Regions from separate parts of the Anaeromassilibacillus sp. SJQ-5 genome, predicted to be linked through region 1. Evidence: predicted binding sites of a transcription regulator. Region 1 holds the regulator's gene; each other region holds the start of a gene.
The links. Region 1 encodes Rex, which represses fermentation and respiration genes when NADH is low (regulators of the CRP and FNR family bind a similar motif). Its sites were predicted from a motif close to ATTGTTAANNNNTTAACAAT; they were not measured.

Region 1 (7,316 bases):
GCGACGACGGCTTTAAGCTTCAGCTCAAATTCGAGGACGGCGTCATGGCCACCATCGAGGTGGGCACCAGCCATTATATCGAGGCGCCCCGCTGGTATGTCTGCGGCGATCGCGGTGCGCTGACCATTCCGGATTGGAGCTGCAACGGCAAGGTGGTGCGCGCCAGCCAGCATGAGGTCACCTGGGAAGAGGAGATCATCTACACCAAGGCCGGCCCCACCAAGACCATGGCCCCCCGCGCCAAGGATACCATCGAGGAAATCGCCCTCGACCCGGATAAGTATTTCTCCGATTACGATGTCTTTTACCGCAACCTGGCCGACGTTCTGGACGGCACGGCGGAGCTCCGCGTCAAGCCGGAGGAGGCCATGCGCGTCATGAAGGTAATGGAAGCGGCGTTCGAATCCGACCGCACCGGCCAAGCGATTCTTGGCCGCTTCTGATTGAAAGAAAGGTGGGAGTAGTATGATTCGCGTCACCGTATGGAATGAAAATATCCATGACCGAGAGGTGCAGGAGGTCAAGGATCTGTATCCCCTGGGCATCCATGGCACCCTGGCCGCTTATCTGAATACCCTGGAGGGCGTGGAAGCCCGCACCGCCACCTTGGAGCAGCCGGAATGCGGCCTGCCCGACGAGGTGCTGAACAACACGGACGTCATGATTTGGTGGGGGCACTGCGGCCACCATCTCGTGCCCGACGAGTTGGCCCGCAAGGTGGCCGACCGCGTCCTAGGGGGCATGGGTCTCATCGTGCTCCACTCCGGCCATTATTCCAAGCCTTTCCGCCTCCTGATGGGCACCACCTGCTCCCTGCGCTGGCGGGACGGCGATTTTGAACGGATGTGGTGCATGAATCCCGGCCATCCCATCGCCGAAGGTGTCCCCGCTTGGTTTGAGCTGGAAAAGGAAGAGATGTACGGCGAGCATTTCGATATTCCCAATCCGGATGAAATCGTCTTCGGCGGCTGGTTCCGCGGCGGCGAGCTGTTCCGCTCCGGCTGCTGCTGGCACCGCGGGGCGGGGAAGGTCTTCTACTTCCAGCCCGGCCACGAGACAAACCCCTCCTACCACAACCCCCATGTCCTGAAAATTATCGGTAACGCCGTGAAATGGGCCGCCCCCGCCAACTGGCGGACCACTTTGGAATGCTTCCACACCGAACTGACCACCGAGGAGCTCTCCGCCGCCGGCCGCGGCGACGAGGTCGGACAGTACTAATTTTCCATCATACATTGACGCGGTCTGAAGAGAAGATCTTCAGACCGCGTATTTTTTACGAATGCGGCTTGGATAGGCCTCAGCGGCCTTACAGGGCCGCGCGCAAATCGCCTCCCTCGCGGACTCACGGCGAGCCAAGCCTTCCCCTTGAGGGGAAGGTGGCAATGGCTGCCGCTGTTACCCATCGGATAATTCCGCTATTTTCCCGCAAATTTGAAAGGCGATTCTGGCTCCCAGCAGCAGGCCAATTTCCAAATACACATCTTCGAACACCGAGACTTGCTCGTTGAAGTACCCGGCGATTTCGTCGAATTCATCGATGTTCGTAAACCGGGCCTCGAAGAACGCCGTGGCGTTTTTCCTGGCTTCCTGGAGCCTTTGAGCATAGGACTTGTCGGACGGCCTTTCAAAGCTTTCCCCGCCATGCATCAGGAAGGCCTCGATCGAGTTTAAATCGGCCCTGCGATAAGAATGGTTGAAGTCCATACCGTTTTCCTCCTTGTTCATAAAAAATTTACTTTTTCGATTCTTAACTGAATATTTTAGAATATCAAACCACATGAATAATTCTAAACTAAAAAATTGAAATTGTCAATATCGTTTTCAAATGTTGAGTTAACATATTGCTTTTATTTTTGCAATTATCAATTATTTGGTATACAATTTTAGCACGGAGAGGATGTGGCCTTGTATGGGAATGGCGAAAATAGTCAAGACCTTGCTGTTGGAACGCGATATGACCCTGACGGATTTGGCCGGGAAACTGGGGAAAACGGTTCAGAATATGAGCGCGAAGTTGCGTCGAGATAATCTGTCTGAAAAAGAATTGCAGGATATTGCCAAGGCGTGCAACGCCACATTTGTCGGTGGCTTTATATTGAACGATACGAAAAAGGAAATAAAATAGTTTTTCGTAAGCAGGGGATAGGGCGCCGCTTACAGCGTCCAAACCACATCAGCGGGCCATAAAAATGGCTCGCTTTTTTAAATCCTATCGGGGGTTATGTAGGTATGCGGGGCATGACCCCGCGACCCTATTGAACCTGTGCCGCTCCCGCACCCCTTCTTTCTTTTTCGTGCGTGAAAAAGAAAGAAGGGGGAGAAAGAAAAAGCCTTAACCAACAGACGCACGGGAAAAGAACACGTCGAATCTTTCCTGTCCTATCAATTTAAAATTGCGCTCGCGCCTAAAGGCGCTATAGTGCGCCCAGCGCCTATCTGCCGGGAAGCGTGTCCTTTTCCCGCGCTACGAGCGCGCTGACGCGCGTAGTATACTTGAGCGATCACCCAAATTGTACAATCCGGTGGGGTCTCCCCGTCTTAGGACGGTGAGCCCTATCAATCAAGCCCGGATACCCCCCCAGCTTGCGGCCACCTTCTACGGGATCCTCGTATGGGCTCGGCGGCCTAAGCCGACGAGACCGGCAGCGGCAGAGCATCGATCATAATCCGTCCATCCTTCCCATGCAGCGCAGCCCCAGGGGAGTTGGTCGCCCAACTTCCGCAACGTGTGGCGGCGTACAGTCGAGGCGGGGGCGGTAGTGGGCTAGAACGTTGTCACCGCGGCAACTAGCGGGCGTATCTATGGCGACGCAGGTGCTAAAGTTTTTATTTTATTTGTTTGGGTTCGGAACCCGCAGCGACACAGGGGTTGCCGCGAGCCACAACGTCGGCCTCCCCCCGCCGTATGGTTCTATAAGGCTTTTTCTTTCTCCCCCATCTTTCTTTTTCACGCACGAAAAAGAAAGATGGGGTGCGGGCGCGGCACTGGTGGCATAGGGACGCGGGGCAGTCCCCCGCACACCTACACATAACCCAATAGAGCATTACAAAAGCGCTGCTAATAGAATCGCGGGTTTCTGTCCCGCATACCAACGCTGTACTCGATAGGACATAGCAAGGGAGGGGGCCTCCCTTTTTTTCTGCCCGGAAAGATTGACAAATTTGCTACAATCCTTCATAATAGAGAAGATAACAACCTTTAGGAGTGGATGACCATGGGAGACACCATTGCGCAAAAGCTGATTCGTTCGCATCTGGTCAGCGGCGACATGTCCGTTCCCGGCAGCGAAATCGGTTTGAAGATCGACCAGACCTTGACACAGGACGCCACCGGTACCATGGCTTACCTGGAATTTGAAGCCATGGGCGTGCCTCGCGTAAAGACCGAGCGATCGGTCGCGTATATCGATCACAATACCCTGCAAACCGGCTTTGAAAACGCCGACGACCATCGCTATATCCAGTCGGTATGCAAAAAGCACGGCCTGTATTTTTCCCGCCCCGGCAACGGCATCTGCCATCAGGTGCATCTGGAGCGGTTCGGCATTCCCGGTAAAACCCTCATCGGGTCGGACAGCCATACCCCCACCGGTGGCGGTATCGGCATGCTGGCCTTCGGCGCGGGCGGCCTGGACGTGGCCGTGGCCATGGGCGGCGGCACCTACTACATCTCCATGCCCAAGATGGTGCGGGTCAACCTGACCGGCCGTCTGCGGCCCTGGGTGGCGGCGAAGGACGTCATTCTCGAGGTGCTCCGTCTCCTGTCCGTCAAGGGTGGCGTGGGCAAAATCATCGAATACGGCGGGGAAGGGGTCAAGACCCTTTCCGTGCCGGAACGGGCCACCATCACCAACATGGGGGCCGAGCTGGGCGCCTCCACCTCGGTTTTCCCCTCCGACGACGTGACCCGGGCGTTCATGAAGGCCCAGGGCCGGGAGCAGGATTGGGTGGAGCTGAGCGCCGACGCCGACGCGGTGTACGACGAGGTGGTGGATATCGACCTGTCCTCCCTGCGTCCCCTGGCCGCCTGCCCCCATTCTCCCGACAACGTGAAGGCGGTGGAGGATCTCGGCCCCCTGCCGGTTAACCAGTGCTGCATCGGCTCCTGCACCAACTCCTCGCTGATGGATATGCTCAAGGTGGCGGCCATCCTCAAGGGCAAGACTGTTCACCCGGATGTCAGCCTCTCCATCGCCCCCGGCTCCAAGCAGGTGTACAACATGCTGGCCGAAAACGGCGCTTTGGCCGACCTCATCGCGGCGGGCGCCCGGATTCTGGAATGCGCCTGCGGCCCCTGCATCGGCATGGGCCAGTCGCCGAACTCCGGCGGCATCTCCCTGCGTACCTTCAACCGCAATTTTGAGGGCCGTTCCGGCACCGCCGACGCCCAAGTCTATCTGGTCAGCCCCGAGGTGGCGGCGGCCTCCGCCCTCACCGGCGTGCTGACCGATCCCCGCACCCTGGGCGAGGCCCCCGTCGTCACCCTGCCCGAGCGCTTCCTCATCAACGACAATATGATCGTGCCTCCTGCCGATGAGGCCGATATGGACGCGGTGGATATCGTCCGCGGTCCCAACATTAAGCCCTTCCCCAAAACCGCGCCCCTGCCCGAGACGGTGGAAGCGCCGGTGCTGCTCAAGGTGGGGGACAATATCACCACCGACCATATCATGCCCGCCGGGGCCAAAATCCTGCCCCTGCGGTCCAATATCCCCGCCATTTCGGAGCATTGCTTCGTGCGCTGCGACGAGGAATTCCCCGCCCGCTGCAAGAAGCAGGGGAAGGGGATCATCATCGGCGGATCCAACTACGGGCAGGGCAGCTCCCGGGAACACGCGGCCCTGGCGCCTCTGTATTTGGGCATCAAGGCCGTCATTGTCAAGTCCTTCGCCCGCATCCATGTGGCGAACCTCATCAACGCCGGCATCCTGCCTCTGACCTTTAAGAATGAGGCGGATTACGACCGGATTTCCCTCATGGACGACATCGTCCTGCCCGACGTGCGCGCTTGCCTGGAGCAGGGCAAGGACGTGACGCTCGAAAACCGCACGACGGGGGAGAGCTTCCCCCTGAACGCCGCCTTCTCCCGCCGCCAGGTGGAGATGCTGCTGGCCGGCGGCCTGCTGGACTATACCCGCAATCAAAACGGATGAGACGCCCAGCTGTTTTAGAGAAGGGGTGGTAGTATGGCAAAAAGCGAATACATTTCCATGTCGGTGGTGCGCCGCCTGCCCCGGTATTACCGGTTCCTGTATGACTTGAAGGAAAACGGCGTCACCCGGATTTCCTCCCGGGAGCTGTCCCAGAGGATGGGGCTGACCGCCTCCCAGATCCGGCAGGATCTCAACTGCTTCGGCGGCTTCGGCCAGCAGGGCTATGGGTACATGGTCGAGCAGCTGTACACGGAAATCGGTCATATCCTCGGCATGGACTCCCTGTCGGACACCGTCCTGCTAGGGGCCGGCAATATGGGGAAAGCCATCGCCAATCACATGGATTTTGAAAACCGGGGCATTCGGCTGGTGGGGATTTTTGACGATTCCCCCGCGGTCATCGGCAAAAAGGTGCGGGGCATGACAGTGCGCCCCACCGCCGAGCTGGAGGAGGTCTGCGCCGGGTGCAGCCCGCAGGTGGCCATTCTCTGCATCCCCAAGGAGGCCGCACCCGCCCTGGTGGAACGGCTGATCGCCCAAGGCGTCCGCGGCTTCTGGAATTTTTCCCATTACGATATCACCTATCATCATCCCGGCCTGGTGGTGGAGAACGTCCATCTGGGCGATAGCCTGATGACCCTGTCCTACCAGTTGAAAAAGGAATAACAGCGAAAACGGCCAGGGAACGCGCGGTCATGACCGCGCCCTTCCCTGGCTGTTGCGTATCAAAGGAGGAAAACCGTCTTTGTTGTCAAAAAAGCGCGCGGCCGCCATTGCCGCCCGGTTTGGCAAGCCGCCGGACAATCGGTACGAGGATGAGGATTTCCGATGTATTCGTTCCTATTACGATTACCGCCGGGAAAAAGAGCCGGAAACCTTTGCCCTGGATGAAACCACCTGGTACGATTTGTATCTGGATACCCTGTTTGAACGGGTCAGCAGCACCGGCAGCGCTTCCGGCGAGCAGCTGTTGTATTATCAGCTGCGCTGCCCGGCGATGGAGCGGGATGAATACGAACGGCGGCATGGACTCATCCGCCTGATGGAGGAACAGCCGGAGCTGCGCCAAAAGCTGCAGGTTCTTCTGTCCCGTCTGGGGAAAACCGGCGGGGCGCGGACCATCGAGGCGTTTTCCCCCTCCGCTCACGGGAAATGCGGCCTAGTTGTCGCCCTGCTGCTGCTCGTTGGGCTGATCGGCAGCGGGATCGGCCTGATCGTCTCGCCGGCCGCCCTCCCGTTTCTCCTCCTTTTTCTATTCGGGAATCCGATTTATCATATCGCCATGCTTCGTCGGCTGGAAACTCACCTGCCCGCCGCCAGCTATTCGGTATCCCTGATCGCCGTTTTTCAGAAAATCTGCCGGTTGTACGGCAAGGAACTGGCCGCGTACCTGCGCCCCTACGAAGCCGCTGAAAAGCGGACCCGCGCGTTGTCCCGGATGGGCTTTAGCGCCTTTGCCTACGACAATGAGTTCGCGCAGATCCTCAATAGCCTGTGCTTGTTTGATCTCATTTTGTATGAGTGGACGAAGGTCGGCCTCAGCCGCCTGCGGGAGGATATTTTTGCCGTTCATGAGTGCGTGGGCCGCCTGGACGCCGCCATTGCGGTGGCCTCCTATCGCAAAAGCGCCGCCGTGTACTGCGACCCGGCTATTGACTTTGACAAAGAGGGACCCTCCCATTTCACCGCCGCCGGTTTGGTTCACCCGCTGCTCAAAAACCCGGTGGCCAACACGGTGGAGCTGACTGGATCCCTGCTGCTGACCGGCTCCAACGCGTCGGGAAAATCCACGCTGATCAAGGCGGCGGCCCTAAGCGCGATTATGGCGCAGAGCCTTTGCACAGCGCCCTGCACCGCCTATTCCGCCTCCGCCTTTCATGTCTATACATCCATGGCCCTGTCGGACGACATTCTGGCGGGGGAGAGCTATTTTATCACAGAGCTGAAAGCGTTCCGCCGGATCCTGACGGCGGTCGAGCGCGGGGAACGGGTGCTGTGTGCCATCGATGAAATTCTGCGGGGCACCAATACGGTGGAACGGATCGCCGCCTCCAGCACTCTGCTGCGGTATCTCGCCGGAGAAACCGCCGTCTGCATCGCCGCCACCCACGATATTGAATTGTGTGCGCTGCTGTCCGACGCGTACGAAATGGCGCATTT
Region 2 (7,316 bases), 1.9 Mb from region 1:
CGGGGGGAGTTGCCCCCGCAAGGAAAGGAAGAGCTATGGACGAGCACCGATCAAAGCCTCCGGCGGGGATGATGATCACCCCCATGCACGCGGATCACCTGGACAGCCTGGCGGATTTGGAAAGCCTGGCGTTTTCCATCCCCTGGTCCTATGACGCGCTGGCGGAGGAGCTGCAGAACCCGCTGGCCGTGTTTTACGTGGCGGAGGATGTGGACGCCGAGAGCGCGGTGGGCTATGTGGGCATGCACCACATCCTGGACGAGGGCTTCATCACCAACGTGGTGGTGCATCCGGCTTACCGCCGCCAGGGGATCGCCACGGCCCTGTTGGCCGAGCTGGAGGCGTATGGCAAGGCCCACGATCTGACCAGGATCACGCTGGAGGTGCGGGCCTCCAACCAAAAGGCCATCGCTCTGTATGAGCAAATGGGGTACGAAAAGGAAGGGGTGCGTCCCGGATTTTACGACTCTCCTAAAGAGGATGCGCTTATCTATTCCCTGTATCTGTAGCCTAGTTGGCGGGGGGCCGCGCCACCCCAGCACTGGCTTTCATCATCGCTTATCTAGAAGGAGACACGGCCTCATGCGAGTATTAGGAATCGAATCCTCCTGCGACGAAACGGCGGCGGCGGTGGTGGTGGACGGACGGACGGTGCTGTCCAACGTCGTCGCCTCCCAGGTGGAGGAACATAAGCTGTATGGCGGGGTGGTGCCGGAAATCGCCAGCCGCCGCCACGCGGAGGCCATCAGCGGGGTGGTTCGCCAGGCGCTGGACGAGGCGGGAACGGCTCTCGCGGATATCGACGCCGTGGCGGTCACCCACGCGCCGGGACTCATCGGCGCGCTGCTGGTCGGGGTGAATTTCGCCAAGGGGCTGGCCTTGTCGGCACACAAGCCCCTGGTGCCGGTGCATCATCTCCGTTCTCACATCGCGGCCAACTATCTGGCCCATCCGGACTTGCATCCGCCCTTCCTGTGCCTGGTGGTGTCGGGGGGGCACAGCCATATCGTGCAGGTGGAGGACTACACCCGCTTTTCCGTGCTGGGGCGTACCCGGGACGACGCGGCGGGGGAGTGCTTCGACAAGGCGGCCCGGGCCATGGGGATGCCGTATCCCGGCGGTATCCATCTGGACAAGCTGGCCCCCTCGGGAAACCCCGACGCCTATGCGCTGCCCCATCCGCGGGTAGAGGGAAGCGCCTACGACTTCAGCTTTTCGGGGTTGAAAACGGCGGTGCTCAACCTGCTGCACAACGCGCGGCAGAAGGGGGAAGAGGTAAACCGGGTGGATTTGGCGGCCTCTTTCCAGAAAACGGTGGTGGAGCTGTTGGCCGGGAACCTGCTGCGGGCCGCCGCCGACACCAGGGCGCACACCATTGTGCTGGCCGGAGGAGTATCCGCCAACTCGGGACTGCGCCGCCGGATGGAGGCCGACTGCGCCCGGCTGGGATACCGGCTGTACGCGCCGCCGCTGCCGCTGTGCGGGGACAACGCCGCCATGGTGGGGGCCCAGGGTTATTACGAATATCAGTCCGGGCATTTGGCAGGAATGGATTTGAATGCTTGCGCCACGATGCCCATCGAAGGGGATACTGTCCGTATGCAGGGGTAGGTTTTGCAGGATACGCCGACCAAATATGCAAACTTACTGACCGAACGTTAAAATATTATCAATTTATTCACAATTCATCTATTGCGCTTCTCCATCGGCATAGGCTATAATAGGAGGCGTTAACAGAAATTCACCGATATGGATTGAAAGGGGATTGGCACATGACCAACAACAAGACTGTTCTCGATTGGATCGAGAAAATGGTCCAGCTGGTAAAACCGGATAAAGTCGTTTGGATCGACGGCTCCGAGGAGCAGCTGGAGGCCCTGCGCGCCGAGGCCTGCGCCTCTGGCGAAATGATTAAGCTTAACGAGGAGAAGCTGCCCGGCTGCTACCTGCACCGCACCGCCGTCAACGACGTGGCCCGCGTGGAGCACCGCACCTTCATCTGCTGCGACAAGGAAGAGGACGCCGGCCCCACCAACCATTGGATGGCCCCGGACAAGGCGTATGAGATGCTGTACGACATCGCCCGGGACAGCTACAAGGGCCGTACCATGTACGTGATTCCGTATTCCATGGGCCCCATCGGCTCCCCTCTGGCCAAGGTGGGCATCGAGCTGACCGACTCCATCTACGTGGTGCTGAACATGGCCATCATGGCGCGCGTGGGCCAGAAGGTCCTGGACGTGCTGGGCGACAGCAACGACTGGGTGCGCGGCCTGCACTGCAAATGCGATATCGACGAGGAGAAGCGGTACATCTGCCACTTCCCGCAGGATAACACCATCATCTCCGTCAACTCCGGCTACGGCGGGAATGTGCTGCTGGGCAAAAAATGCTTTGCGCTGCGCATCGCGTCCAACCAGGGCCGCAACGAGGGCTGGATGGCTGAGCACATGCTGATCCTGGGCCTGGAGAACCCACAGGGCGAGGTCAAGTACATCGCGGCGGCGTTCCCGTCCGCCTGCGGCAAGACCAACCTGGCCATGCTGATTCCGCCCAAGGCGTATCAGGAGAAGGGTTACAAGGTGTGGTGTGTGGGCGACGATATCGCCTGGATGCGTCAGGGCCCCGATGGCCGCCTGTGGGCCATCAACCCGGAGAACGGCTTCTTCGGCGTGGCGCCCGGCACCAATGCGAAATCCAACCCCAACGCGCTGGCTTCCACCCGGCAGGGTACCATCTTCACCAACGTGGTGCACAACCTGGACGACAACACCGTGTGGTGGGAAGGCCTGGATAAGAACCCGCCCACGAACGCGCTGAACTGGAAGGGCGAGAAGTGGGACTGCACCGACGGTTCCAAGGGAGCGCATCCCAACTCCCGTTTCACCGCCCCGGCGGAGAACTGCCCCTGCATCTCTTCGGAATTCAACTCCACCACCGGCGTGCCGATTTCCGCCATCGTGTTCGGCGGCCGCCGCGCCAAGACCGCTCCCCTGGTGTACCAGTCCCGCGACTGGGATAACGGCGTGTTCGTAGGCTCCATCATGGCCTCCGAGACCACCGCGGCCGCCACCGGCGCCGTGGGCGTTGTCCGCCGCGATCCCATGGCGATGCTGCCCTTCTGCGGCTACAACATGGCCGATTACTGGGAGCACTGGTTCGAGATGGGCGAGAAGCTGGGCGACAAAGCGCCGAAAATCTTCAATGTCAACTGGTTCCGCACCGACGACGAGGGCAACTTCATCTGGCCGGGCTTCGGCGATAACCTGCGCGTGCTGGAGTGGATCATCAAGCGCTGCGAGGGCAAGGCCGACGCGGAGGAAACCCCCATCGGTTTCGTGCCCAAGGCCGAGGACATCAATCTGGAAGGCCTGGATTTCGACCTGGAGACCCTCAAGGGCATCCTGCAGGTGGATCCCAGCCTGTGGACCAGCGAGCTGGACGGCATCAAGGAGTTCTACGCCCAGTTCGGCGACAAGCTCCCCGCCAAGCTGCGGGAAGAGCTGGACGGCCTGGCCGCCCGCCTGAAATAAGTTCCGATAAAAAGCGTCCGCTGGCAGCAGCGGACGCTTTTTTCTGGATAAAGGGAGCGCGCAAACCGGAACGAGAGGTTTTCCAAAAATCCTCTGGACGAATGAGGCATTTTTCCCCTTGTTATCCGGGACGTAACCTGTCATAATAAGCACAGGTTACGATAAAGGATGGTTGGCATGTATTTTCAATCACGGGACGAGCGGTACCGCTCGCCTTTTGGGGCCGTTCCGGAGGGGACGGCCATATATCTGCGGGTCAGGCTGCCTCGGGCGTGGCAGTGCTCGGGGTGCCGGCTGGTCACCGCCCTGGACGGGGGTCTCGACCGGCGGGCGGACATGTTCTGGGCCGGCATGGACGGAGATGATCAGGAATGGTGGGACTGCCACTACACGCCCGCCGTGCCCGGCCTGTACTGGTACGGCTTTGAAATGACGCTGGCCGACGGGGCGGCATATCTCGTCCGGCGGCCCGACGGCAGCGCCGACATGGTGCGGACGCCCGGCGGCGCGCGTTGGCAGCTGACCTGCTATGAAGCGGGATTTTCCACCCCCGATTGGCTGGCGGGTGGGGTGATGTATCAGATTTTCCCCGATCGGTTCGCCAGGTCAGAGGAGCCGAAGGCCGGCGTGCCGACCGACAGGGTGCTGCGCGGCGATTGGGGCGGACAGCCGGAATGGCGGCCCGACGCCACAGGCACGATCCGCAACAATGACTATTTCGGCGGGGATTTGAAAGGCATCGAGCAGCGGCTCGACCGGCTGGCGGAGCTGGGCGTTACCTGCCTGTATCTCAACCCGATTTTTGAGGCGCATTCCAATCATCGGTACGATACCGCCGACTACACGGCGGTGGATCCCCTGCTGGGCACGGCCGAGGACTTTGAGGCGCTGACCAAAACGGCCGCCCGTCTCGGTATTCGGGTGCTGCTGGACGGTGTGTTCAGCCACACCGGCGCAGACAGCCGGTATTTCAACAAAGAGCGCCGGTACCCGGAGGAAGGGGCGTTCAATTCCCTGTCCTCCCCCTATGCGAGCTGGTATCGGTTCAAGAACTGGCCCCATGAGTACGGCGGGTGGTGGGGATTCCCTACGCTGCCCGAGGTGGACGAGATGGCGCCAGCCTTCTTCAGCTACATCAACGGGGCGGACGGGATTGTCCGCCGGTGGCTGGCCGAGGGGGCGGCCGGCTGGCGGCTGGATGTGGCCGATGAGCTGCCGGACGAATTTCTCGACGCGCTGCGCCGGGCGGCCAAGGCCGAGAAGCCCGACGCGCTGGTGCTGGGCGAAGTCTGGGAGGACGCCAGCAACAAGCAGAGCTACGGCCACCGCCGTCGGTATCTTCTGGGGCGGCAGCTGGACAGCGTGATGAATTATCCTTTCCGGGACGCGGTGCTGGGCTTTTTGACCGGCTGCCGGGCGACGGATTTTTTCAACAAAATCCTGGATGTGGTGGAAAACTATCCGCCGCAGGTGCTGCGGCTGCTGATGAACATCATCGGCACCCACGACACCGAACGGGCGCTGACCGTTCTGGCGGGAGAGCCGGTGAACGGCTGGGGCCGGGAGTGGCAGGCCTCCCGCAGCCTGTCGGTGGAGCAGCGGAAAACGGGACTGCGCCGGATGCGGCTGGCCGCCGCGCTGCAGTATTGTCTGCCCGGCGTGCCCTGTGTGTATTATGGGGATGAAGCGGGGATGGAGGGGTACAAGGATCCCTTCAATCGGGGCTGTTATCCCTGGGGCCAGGAGGATACGGGCCTGCTTAACTGGTATCGAAAGCTGGGGCAGCTGCGCAAAATCTGTCCGGCGCTGCGGGAGGGGCGGTTCCATCCCCTTCCAGCCGGGGATGAGGTGGTCGCTTTCCTGCGGCAGGACGGCGGCAGTTCCCTGCTTTGCGCGGTCAACCGCGCGGGGGCGGAGAGGACGGTGGCGCTGCCCGAGGAATGGCGGGGCCGGACGGTGAACCTGGGCGGCGGCTGGATCGCGGAGGACACGCTGCATCTGCCGTCGGAGGACTGCGCTATCTGCATACGGGATACCGAGCGGGAATGAGTGAGATTGGCATTTCCTGACGGCGTCAACCAATTCCTTTATAAGCTAAAAACCACTTACGGGGCATGAGGCGTGGCCCGTAAGTGGTTTTTCTAAGTTTAGCGGTATGATATTTCAGCTGCAGAAAACGTGCTTGCCGATAGTGGCGATGACAGGACGGGATCGGATCCATTTGTTGGTGGCTGTTTTGGGGTTGTAGTAGTAGATGGCGCCACCGGAGGGATCCCAACCGTTGAGGGCGTCCTGCGCCGCGCGGTAGCTGCTTTCTGCCACCGGCTGATCGAACTGGCCGTCATACAGGCAGGAGAAGGCGCCCTTTTGATAAATCACGCCCGAAATGGTGTCGGGAAACGAGGGGTGCTGCACCCGGTTGAGCACCACGGCGCCCACCGCCACCTGGCCGGTGTAGCTCTCACCGCGGGATTCTGCGGAGATTAGGCGGGCCAGCAGGTTGTAGTCGCTTTGGGTATAGCCGCCGCCTCCGCCGCCAGAAGAACCGCCGCTGCCGCCCGAGCTGAAAATACCCATGGCTTTCAGAGTGGCCGGCCCGGCAATGCCGTCCGGCGTCAGACCGTTCTTTTTTTGGAAGCGGATAACCGCTTCCTTGGTTTGCTTGCCGTAAATACCGTCCACCTTGCCGGGATTATATCCCCAGTTGTTCAGCTTGGTTTGTATTTGGCGCACCTCTTCGCCGCGGGAGCCTTCCTTGGATAATACGTCCACTGTCTGCCCGGACGACAAAAGGCCGAGGCAGAAAAAAGCCGTGATAAGCAAAGCGGCCAGCCGCCACAGGGTCGTGCGCATCCCTGTGATGCGGGCCATATGAATCCGATCCATACTGCATGTCCTCCCCAACTTGGAAATCTACCCATAGTCTGGCAGAATTGACGCGCAATATGCCGCCTGGAAACGCCTGGAGGAAATTTCCAGTAAAAACAGTCGAAAAGTGTCGTCTTTTTGGGAAAATCCGCACTTTTCGAAAAAAGGCAAAAAAAGATTAAAAAAGTAGTTGACAAAGGAGGAGAGGGATGGTATTATAGTCAAGCGCTCTCGAGCGGGGGAACCCGCGGGAGGCCAAAAACCCAGGAAAATCAAGGGTTGAGAGGCTCTGATGGGAATGGGCTGGGAATGAAATGCATAAAGCAGGGAAACATTGGCAACAATGAAACCGCGGATATGCAGGAGAGTTCCAAGGCCGTAGAGTGGGGACCTTGAAAATTAAACAACGTAAACGGAAAGAACCAAAACTACCCGTTAATTAAAGGCACACCGGGCCTAAACCGGTGCGAGCAGCAGAGAGGCTGCGAATGAGCTAGAAGCTCTAAAGACGATATAGACCGCTTCGGCGGATATATACCATATTTAGAGAGTTTGATCCTGGCTCAGGACGAACGCTGGCGGCATGCCTAACACATGCAAGTCGAACGGGGATACGAGAGCTTGCTTTTGTATCTTAGTGGCGGACGGGCGAGTAACGCGTGAGCAACCTGCCCTTCAGTGGGGAATAACGTCTGGAAACGGACGCTAATACCGCATAACACAACGGAGCCGCATGACTTTGTTGTCAAAGGATTTATTCGCTGAAGGATGGGCTCGCGTCCGATTAGCTAGATGGTGGGGTAAAGGCTCACCATGGCGACGATCGGTAGCCGAACTGAGAGGTTGATCGGCCGCATTGGGACTGAGACACGGCCCAGACTCCTACGGGAGGCAGCAGTGGGGGATATTGCACAA
Region 3 (7,316 bases), 540 kb from region 1:
TGGACGTTGCGCACAAGCTGCACGATGGTGAAGATGCCCAGGGTCACGAGGACGATTTTGTTGTCCTCATCGTCGCAGAACCCGCCGCCGTACCGGTTGCAGATGCATTCCGGGATGTTGCAGCAGCAGCCGCAGCAGCAGCAATCGCACTTGCAGCGGTCGCAGGGCTCGATGAGGCGGGCGCTCAGGATGACGGGATCCGCCACCTGGACGGTGCAGCGAGGCGCGTTGCGTCCGGGCATATCCTGCGGGTCGCAGGAATTGTCGCGGAACTCGCTGCTGAATACCCGCACATTGCCCTCGCTGCCGTAGAGGATGACCTTTTTCTGGAACATGCCGACGCCGCAGACGGTGGAGCAGGGCATGCCGTGGCCGGCATACACCTCGACCTCCACCTCGAAGAAGAAGGTCAGGTCGCAGGAATAGTACCCGCGGTTGAAGGGCAGGGCCTCCACGTCTATGTAGGTGGTGATGACCTCCGCCCGACGGGCGCGGATGCTCGCCGCATGGTCGACGACCATCTGATCCCGCTCGGTGAAATAGACGCGCATATCTTCGATGCAGTCTTTATCCGAGCAGGAATCGTACACGCGGCCGGCGTCCACGCAGACGGCTTCTTTACAGCCGTTGTCATGGATGAACTTGTTGTCTGCCATGAAAAAATCCCCCTGTACTGTTATTAAAGAGATTCCGGCCTGGGCAGGGGCGCCGCTGTATGTATGTCCCCGCGCAGCGCAGAGCCGGTCAACACTTCAATACCATAGTATGTCAGAGGGATTTTTTGGTTACGGTTAAATCATTCGGCCAGGGGCTTCAAACGGGCGAAATTGGCCATAATTTTTTTAGTTCCCGCCTGTTCGAAGGCGATGGCCAGCAGGCAGTCGTTGCCCATGGGCGTCACAGAAAGAATCCGGCCCTTGCCAAAGGTGTTATGCAGCACCGCGTCCCCCGCCTTCCAGCGGGTTTTCATGTCGTCCGGGCCGGCGGGCGCGGCCTTGGCCGTGCCGGCGGCGGAGAAGCCGCCCCCCGACCAGGCGGCGGAACGGCCCGGCGCCGGGGAGGACGCGCCGCGGCCCGCCCCCTGCCAGGAGGACGCCGCCCCGCCCCACGCGCCCTGAGCGGCCGGCTTGGCCCCCCACTGCACGCTCTCATAAGCGGCCCGGCGCTGCCGGTCGCTGCCCGTGGTCAGTTCGGGCGGGATATCGCTCAGGAATTTGGAGGGCCGGTTGCGGCTGGTGGATCCGTACAGCATCCGGGAACGGGCGTTGGTGATGAACAGCTCTTCTTTGGCGCGGGTGATGGCCACGTAGCATAGGCGGCGATCCTCCTCGAGCTCCTCCGGATCGAACAAGGTCTGATAGCCGGGGAACACGCCGTCCTCAAAGCCGGGCAGAAACACCACCGGGAACTCCAGGCCCTTGGCGGCGTGCATGGTCATCATCACCACCGCGTCGGAGGACGCGTCGTAGTTGTCCACGTCGGTCATCAGAGCCATTTCCTCCAGAAAGCCGGCCAGCTCGGGAACCTCCTCCCCGCTTTCCTTCTCATAATTCAGGATGGAGGACGCCAATTCGTTGAGGTTGTCCACCCGGCCGGCCTCGGCCTCGCCCTGCTGCTCCCACATGGCAAGATAGCCGGTGGTTTCCAGCATGGTGCGGTAGAGCAGATGGATGGAGGTTTCGGGATCCTCGTTCAGTTCTCTGAGGTGATCCATCATGGAAACGAAGCCCTTTAGCTTGTTCGCCGCCCGGCCGATATCGGGATAATCCTCGGCGTGGGACAGCACCTCGTACAGGGAAAGCCCCAAATTTTCCGCGATGGCCGCCGCCTTGTCCACGGTGGCGTCCCCGATGCCGCGCTTGGGCTCGTTGATGATCCGCCGGAGGCTGACGCCGTCCTCCGGGTTGTTGATCACCCGCAGGTAAGCGGTGGCGTCCCGCACCTCCTTGGTGTCATTGAAGCGGTGACCGCCGATGATCCGGTAGGGCACGCCGCTTTTGACCAGGGCCTGCTCGATGGCGTTGGACTGGGCGTTGGCCCGGTAGAGCACGGCGAAATCGCCGTATCGCCGGCCGTCCCGGATGCCCTCCAGGATGGTGTCCGCGATGAAGCGGCTCTCCTCCTCCGCGTTTTCCAGGGTGACCAGCTGGATTTTGTCCCCCTCGCCGTTGGCCGTCCACAGGGTTTTGCCCTTCCGGTTCTGGTTGCGAGCGATCACCGCGTTGGCGGCGCTCAGTATGTTCTGGGTGGAGCGGTAATTCTGTTCCAGCCGGATGACGGTGCAGGCGGGGAATTCGTCCTCGAAATGCAGGATATTCTCAATGGTGGCGCCCCGGAACTTATAAATGCTCTGATCGTCGTCCCCCACCACGCACAGGTTGCCCGAATGGGCGGCCAGAAGGCTGATTAAGCGGTATTGGGCGTGGTTGGTGTCCTGATACTCGTCCACCATGATGTACCGATACCGCTTCTGGTACCGCTCCAGCACGTCGGGGCAGGCGGTGAACAGTTCCACCGTCTTACACAGCAGATCGTCAAAATCCATGGCGTCGGCCTCTTTGAGCCGGCGCTGGTACACGGCGTAGCACTGGGCCACCTTTTTCAGCCGGAAGTCGCTGCTGACCGTGGGCTGCGCCGCGTATTCCTCCGGGGCGAGCAGGCTGTCCTTGGCCCGGCCGATTTCCGAGAGGATGACCTTGTGGCCCAGGGTCTTTTCATCGATGTTCAGGGCCTTCATGCAGTCCTTCATCAGGCGGCGGCTGTCGTCGGTGTCGTAGATGGTGAAATGAGAGGAGTAGCCGAGATTCTCCCCCTCCCGGCGCAGAATCCGGGCGCAGAAGGAGTGGAAGGTGCTGGCCATGACTTCGCTGCCCTCGTCACCCAGCATCCGGTTCAGCCGCTCCTTGAGTTCGCCGGCGGCCTTATTGGTGAAGGTGATGGCCAGGATCCGCCACGAGGGGCAGGGATCCACCTCCAACAGGCGGCTGAGCCCCGCGTCCAGCCGCCTGTTGCCCGCCGCGCAGGCGCGCAGCTCGTCCATATCCTCATCCCGCAGGGCGACCGGGACCTCACCGCTGCCGTAGGCCTTGCCGAACCGCACCAGATTGGCGATGCGGTTGACCAGCACGGTGGTCTTGCCGCTGCCCGCGCCCGCGAGGATGAGCAGCGGGCCGTCGGCGTGAAACACTGCCTGCCGCTGCCGGTCGTTCATGCGGGAAAACTCCCGGTTGAGAATCTGCCGGCGCAGATTGAGAAATTCCGTCGTATCTATCATAATATACCCTTTCACGTCTTGATGAAAACAACGCCGGCATGCCGCCTTGAGCGGTAGTGCCGGCGTTGTCGCGTATAGGACTGGAAGCGTTAGCCGAAGAGGGACAGCAGGATGCCGGCCGCCACGGCAGAGCCGATGACGCCCGCCACGTTGGGGCCCATGGCGTGCATCAGCAGGAAGTTGCTGGGGTTCTCCTGCTGCCCCACCTTCTGCGCCACGCGGGCGGCCATGGGAACAGCGGACACGCCGGCCGAACCGATCAGCGGGTTGACCTTGCCCTTGGTGAGCACGTACATCAGCTTGCCGAACAGGACGCCGCCGGCGGTGCCGAAGCAGAAGGCCAGCAGGCCGAGCACGATAATCAGCAGGGTCTTGGGCTGCAGGAAGGTGGCGGCGTTGGCCGTCGCGCCCACCGTGACGCCCAGCAGGATGGTGATGATGTTCATCAGCTCGTTCTGAGCGGTTTTGCTGATCCGCTCCACCACGCCGCTCTCGCGGAAGAGGTTACCGAGCATCAGCATGCCGATGAGGGGCGCCGCACTGGGCAGCAGCAGCACGCAGATGACCGTGACGAAAATCGGGAACAGGATTTTTTCCAGCTTGGAAACGGGGCGCAGCTGGGTCATGACGACCGAGCGCTCCTTCTTAGTGGTCAGAGCCCGCATAATCGGCGGCTGGATGATGGGCACCAGCGCCATATACGAATAGGCGGCCACCGCGATGGCGCCGAGCAGATGGGGCGCCAGCTTAGAGGTCAGATAGATGGCGGTGGGGCCGTCGGCGCCGCCGATGATGGCGATGGAGGCCGCTTCCTGGTTCGTAAAGGCCAGTTCGGGGAAATTCAGCAGGCCGAGCGCCCGCGCGCCAATAAAGGTGGCGAAGATGCCGAGCTGCGCCGCCGCGCCCAGAAGGAAGCTGCGGGGATTGGCAATCAGGGGGCCGAAGTCCGTCATGGCGCCGATCCCCAGGAAAATCAGGGGCGGATAGATGCCGAATTTCACGCCCTGGTACAGGTACCACATCAGGCCGCCCTGGTCAAAGTGCTGCCAGGAAGCGGAGGTAACGGTCATGACGCCGTTGATTTCCTCTTGTGTGTGGATCATGACCTGATACATCTGATCGTATATGCCCTGATTGAAATGCTTGAGCTCCTCCGCCGTGAGCGGAACCAAGGAATTCTGCTGCGGATCCATGACACCCGACAGGGGCAGGTTCACCAACAGCATGCCGAAGGCGATCGGCAGCAGCAGCAGCGGTTCGAACTGCTTTTTGATCGCCAGATAAATCAGCACGCAGGCGATGCCGATCATGATCAGGTTTTTCCAGCCGCCGTTCTCAAAGTTGAACAGGCGGGCAAACCCGGATTCCTCCCATAGCTTTTGGATTGCCGTCCAAAGTTCTCCCATGTATTTCCGTCCCTTCTCCATCGCGGCTGAACGCCGCGGCCTCATTCGCTGTGCAATCCACGGAGGCGCCCGTCAGAACGGGCGGGTGCTCTCCGCCAGGCCGGCCGCCGCCCAGACCGGGCGGCCCTCCCGGACGCGGGAAACCTTGCGTACGGCGTACCGTTTCCCCTCGGGCGCCATGGAAGCCACCGCCGCCGCGATGACCGCCACCACCTCTTCCGGAATACCGTCCTGCACGGCGGGCGTGGGGGCAATCTTCGGTGCAGCCGCCGGTTTCGGCTTGGGCGCGGGAACGGCCGGGGCCTCCTTCTTCGGCCGGTGCATCACCTTGCCGAACAAAATGAAAATCAGAGTCAGCACCACCAGGGTGGCAAACACAACGACGACGCCGATGAGCGCAGTCATCAGGGAATCCCCCATGACTTTACCCGCCGATTCGGCCGCCGTCAGACTATAAAGCGCAGCCTGCATATTCCGTTCCTCCATCTTCCCGGCGGAAACGCGACGCGTCCCGCGCATTCTTGGCGAAAAGGAAGAAAACCCCATTCCCGCCCATTATAAAACTATGGGATATTATACCGCAAAGTCCGGCGATTTGCAATCGCCGGCGGACATTTTCCCCCACAGAATATTTGTGAATTCTTTCACACGTTTTGTCCAAAACGCAGAACCTGCGGTTTTTCACCGCCGGGGGACGGCAAGCCTTTTGTTTTTGTCGATTTTCTGCTATACTGAGCGGGGAGAAAACCCGGCGGGAGACGCCGGTTCATAAAGGAGACAGCTGTATGAAATCAGTAGTTTTGCTGTGCGACGGCATGGCGGACACCCCCTGCCCGGAGCTGGGGGGACGCACGCCTATGGAGGCGGCGCGCAAGCCGGCCATGGACGCGCTGGCCGCGGTCAGCGAGATAGGGCTGGTCCGCACCGTTCCCGATGGAATGGCGCCGGGCAGCGACGTGGCGAACCTGACGATGATGGGATACGACACCCGGGCCTGCTATACCGGGCGTTCTCCGCTGGAAGCCGCCAACATCGGCATCGATTTGGCCGACGACGACGTGGCCTTCCGCTGCAATCTGGTGACCCTGTCGGATGATCCGGTCTTTGCGGACAAGACCATCCTGGACTACTGCGCGGGCGATATTCACACGCGGGAAGCCGACGAACTGGTGCGGGCGGTGCAGGAGGCATTCGGCGGCGGGGATTTTGATTTCTACACCGGCACCGCTTACCGCCACTGCATGGTCTGGCACGGGGGCCAAACGGAGTTGGGGGCCGTCACCCCGCCCCACGATATCACCGGCCGGGTCATCGGCGGCTATCTGCCTCGGCATCCCGACGCCGCCCCGCTGCTGGACATGATGGAGCGCAGCTACGCCCTGCTGAGCGATCATCCCATCAACCGGGCGCGGGTGGCCAAGGGGCTTCCGGCGGCCAACGCCATCTGGCTGTGGGGGCAGGGCAAGCGCCCCCGGCTGGAGCGGTTCTCGGATCGGTTCGGGGTGACGGGGGCGGTGATTTCCGCCGTGGATCTTCTCAAGGGGATTGGCCGGCTGGCCGGCATGGAGGTCTGCGAGGTGGAAGGCGCCACCGGCTACATCGACACCAATTACGAGGGCAAACGGCAAGCCGCGCTGCGTGCACTGCAAAACGGCGCCGATTTCGCGTACATTCATGTGGAGGCCCCGGACGAATGCGGGCACCGGGGAGAAGCCGCCAACAAGGTAGGGGCTATTGAGGATATCGACAGCCGGATTCTGGCCCCGCTGCTGGAGGAACTGCCCAAGCTGGGCGCGTTCTCCTTGCTGGTGGCCCCTGACCATCCCACTCCGCTGGCCATCCGCACCCACGCGTCGGATCCGGTGCCTTATCTGCTGTATCGCTCCGAGGCGCCGGCGGCGGGCGGGCCGGCTCGGTTCACCGAAGCCGCGGCCCGGGAGACGGGACGTTTCATCGAGCCCGGATACGCGCTGCTGTCCCGGTTGCTGGGGCGCTGAACTGACGAAACAAGGAGGGGCGAAGCACCGCATGGTGCTTCGCCCCTCAGCTTGTCAAAGAAGTATCGGAGGGAAGGGGAGGTGTGGGGCACGACGTGCGCGTCGTGCTGGGAACCGTCTGGGAGCTTTAGCTCCCCGGTCCCCACTCCGCGTCGAGCGAAGCGGAGCACCCGCCCGCCAGTATTGGCGGGCGGGCTTTTTGTTGTCTCTACTCTATGGATGCGGGGGGCGTTTCTTCGCCTTGGGGCCGGGGGCCTTGCCGCTCCTTATATTGTTTGAACAGGCGAAAAAAACGAATTCCCTGGGACAGCATGAGGAGGAAAAAGGGGAGGAAAAGCAACACAAAGTAGCCGGCCGGGGATTTGAGATAGTCGAACAAAGCCCCGGCCTTGGGCAGCCGAAAGCGGTACTGGCCGATCACCTTCTCCTTGAGCGCCGGATAGCTGTCCGCCGATTCGTTGGCGGTGCCGTAGGTCACATAGGCGTCCTTTCCCTCGTAGCTCGTCAGCTCCTGCACCTTATGCGTCACCACCTCGCCGTAATTAGCGGGGTCGATGGAGCGGAAGGTGATGATGTCGCCCGGCTTCACCTCCATCCGGCTGTCGGCCTTGGTGACCACCACGTCGCCCGCGGCAAATT

Region 2: the regulator Rex is predicted to act here: its motif matches at 1,666-1,685, upstream of ACSAMM_RS12725 (phosphoenolpyruvate carboxykinase (GTP)).
Region 3: the regulator Rex is predicted to act here: its motif matches at 5,312-5,331, upstream of ACSAMM_RS02240 (OadG family transporter subunit).

Annotation. Positions count from the first base shown of each region.
Region 1 covers NZ_JBPJWQ010000001.1:1,085,359-1,092,674, forward strand. The annotation lists gene ACSAMM_RS04500 (Gfo/Idh/MocA family protein) at 1-443, shown strand, start outside; gene ACSAMM_RS04505 (ThuA domain-containing protein) at 466-1,221, shown strand; gene ACSAMM_RS04510 (hypothetical protein) at 1,399-1,728, opposite strand; gene ACSAMM_RS04515 (helix-turn-helix transcriptional regulator) at 1,913-2,128, shown strand; gene ACSAMM_RS04520 (aconitate hydratase) at 3,219-5,156, shown strand; gene ACSAMM_RS04525 (redox-sensing transcriptional repressor Rex) at 5,190-5,822, shown strand; gene ACSAMM_RS04530 (MutS-related protein) at 5,902-7,316, shown strand, end outside.
Region 2 covers NZ_JBPJWQ010000001.1:2,978,357-2,985,672, reverse strand. The annotation lists gene rimI (ribosomal protein S18-alanine N-acetyltransferase) at 36-509, shown strand; gene tsaD (tRNA (adenosine(37)-N6)-threonylcarbamoyltransferase complex transferase subunit TsaD) at 583-1,611, shown strand; gene ACSAMM_RS12725 (phosphoenolpyruvate carboxykinase (GTP)) at 1,773-3,533, shown strand; gene ACSAMM_RS12720 (glycoside hydrolase family 13 protein) at 3,711-5,582, shown strand; gene sleB (spore cortex-lytic enzyme) at 5,697-6,419, opposite strand; rRNA gene ACSAMM_RS12710 (16S ribosomal RNA) at 6,942-7,316, shown strand, end outside.
Region 3 covers NZ_JBPJWQ010000001.1:547,800-555,115, reverse strand. The annotation lists gene ACSAMM_RS02255 (hypothetical protein) at 1-656, opposite strand, end outside; gene ACSAMM_RS02250 (ATP-dependent helicase) at 797-3,274, opposite strand; gene ACSAMM_RS02245 (sodium ion-translocating decarboxylase subunit beta) at 3,364-4,584, opposite strand; gene ACSAMM_RS02240 (OadG family transporter subunit) at 4,753-5,151, opposite strand; gene ACSAMM_RS02235 (cofactor-independent phosphoglycerate mutase) at 5,466-6,677, shown strand; gene ACSAMM_RS02230 (signal peptidase I) at 6,886-7,316, opposite strand, start outside.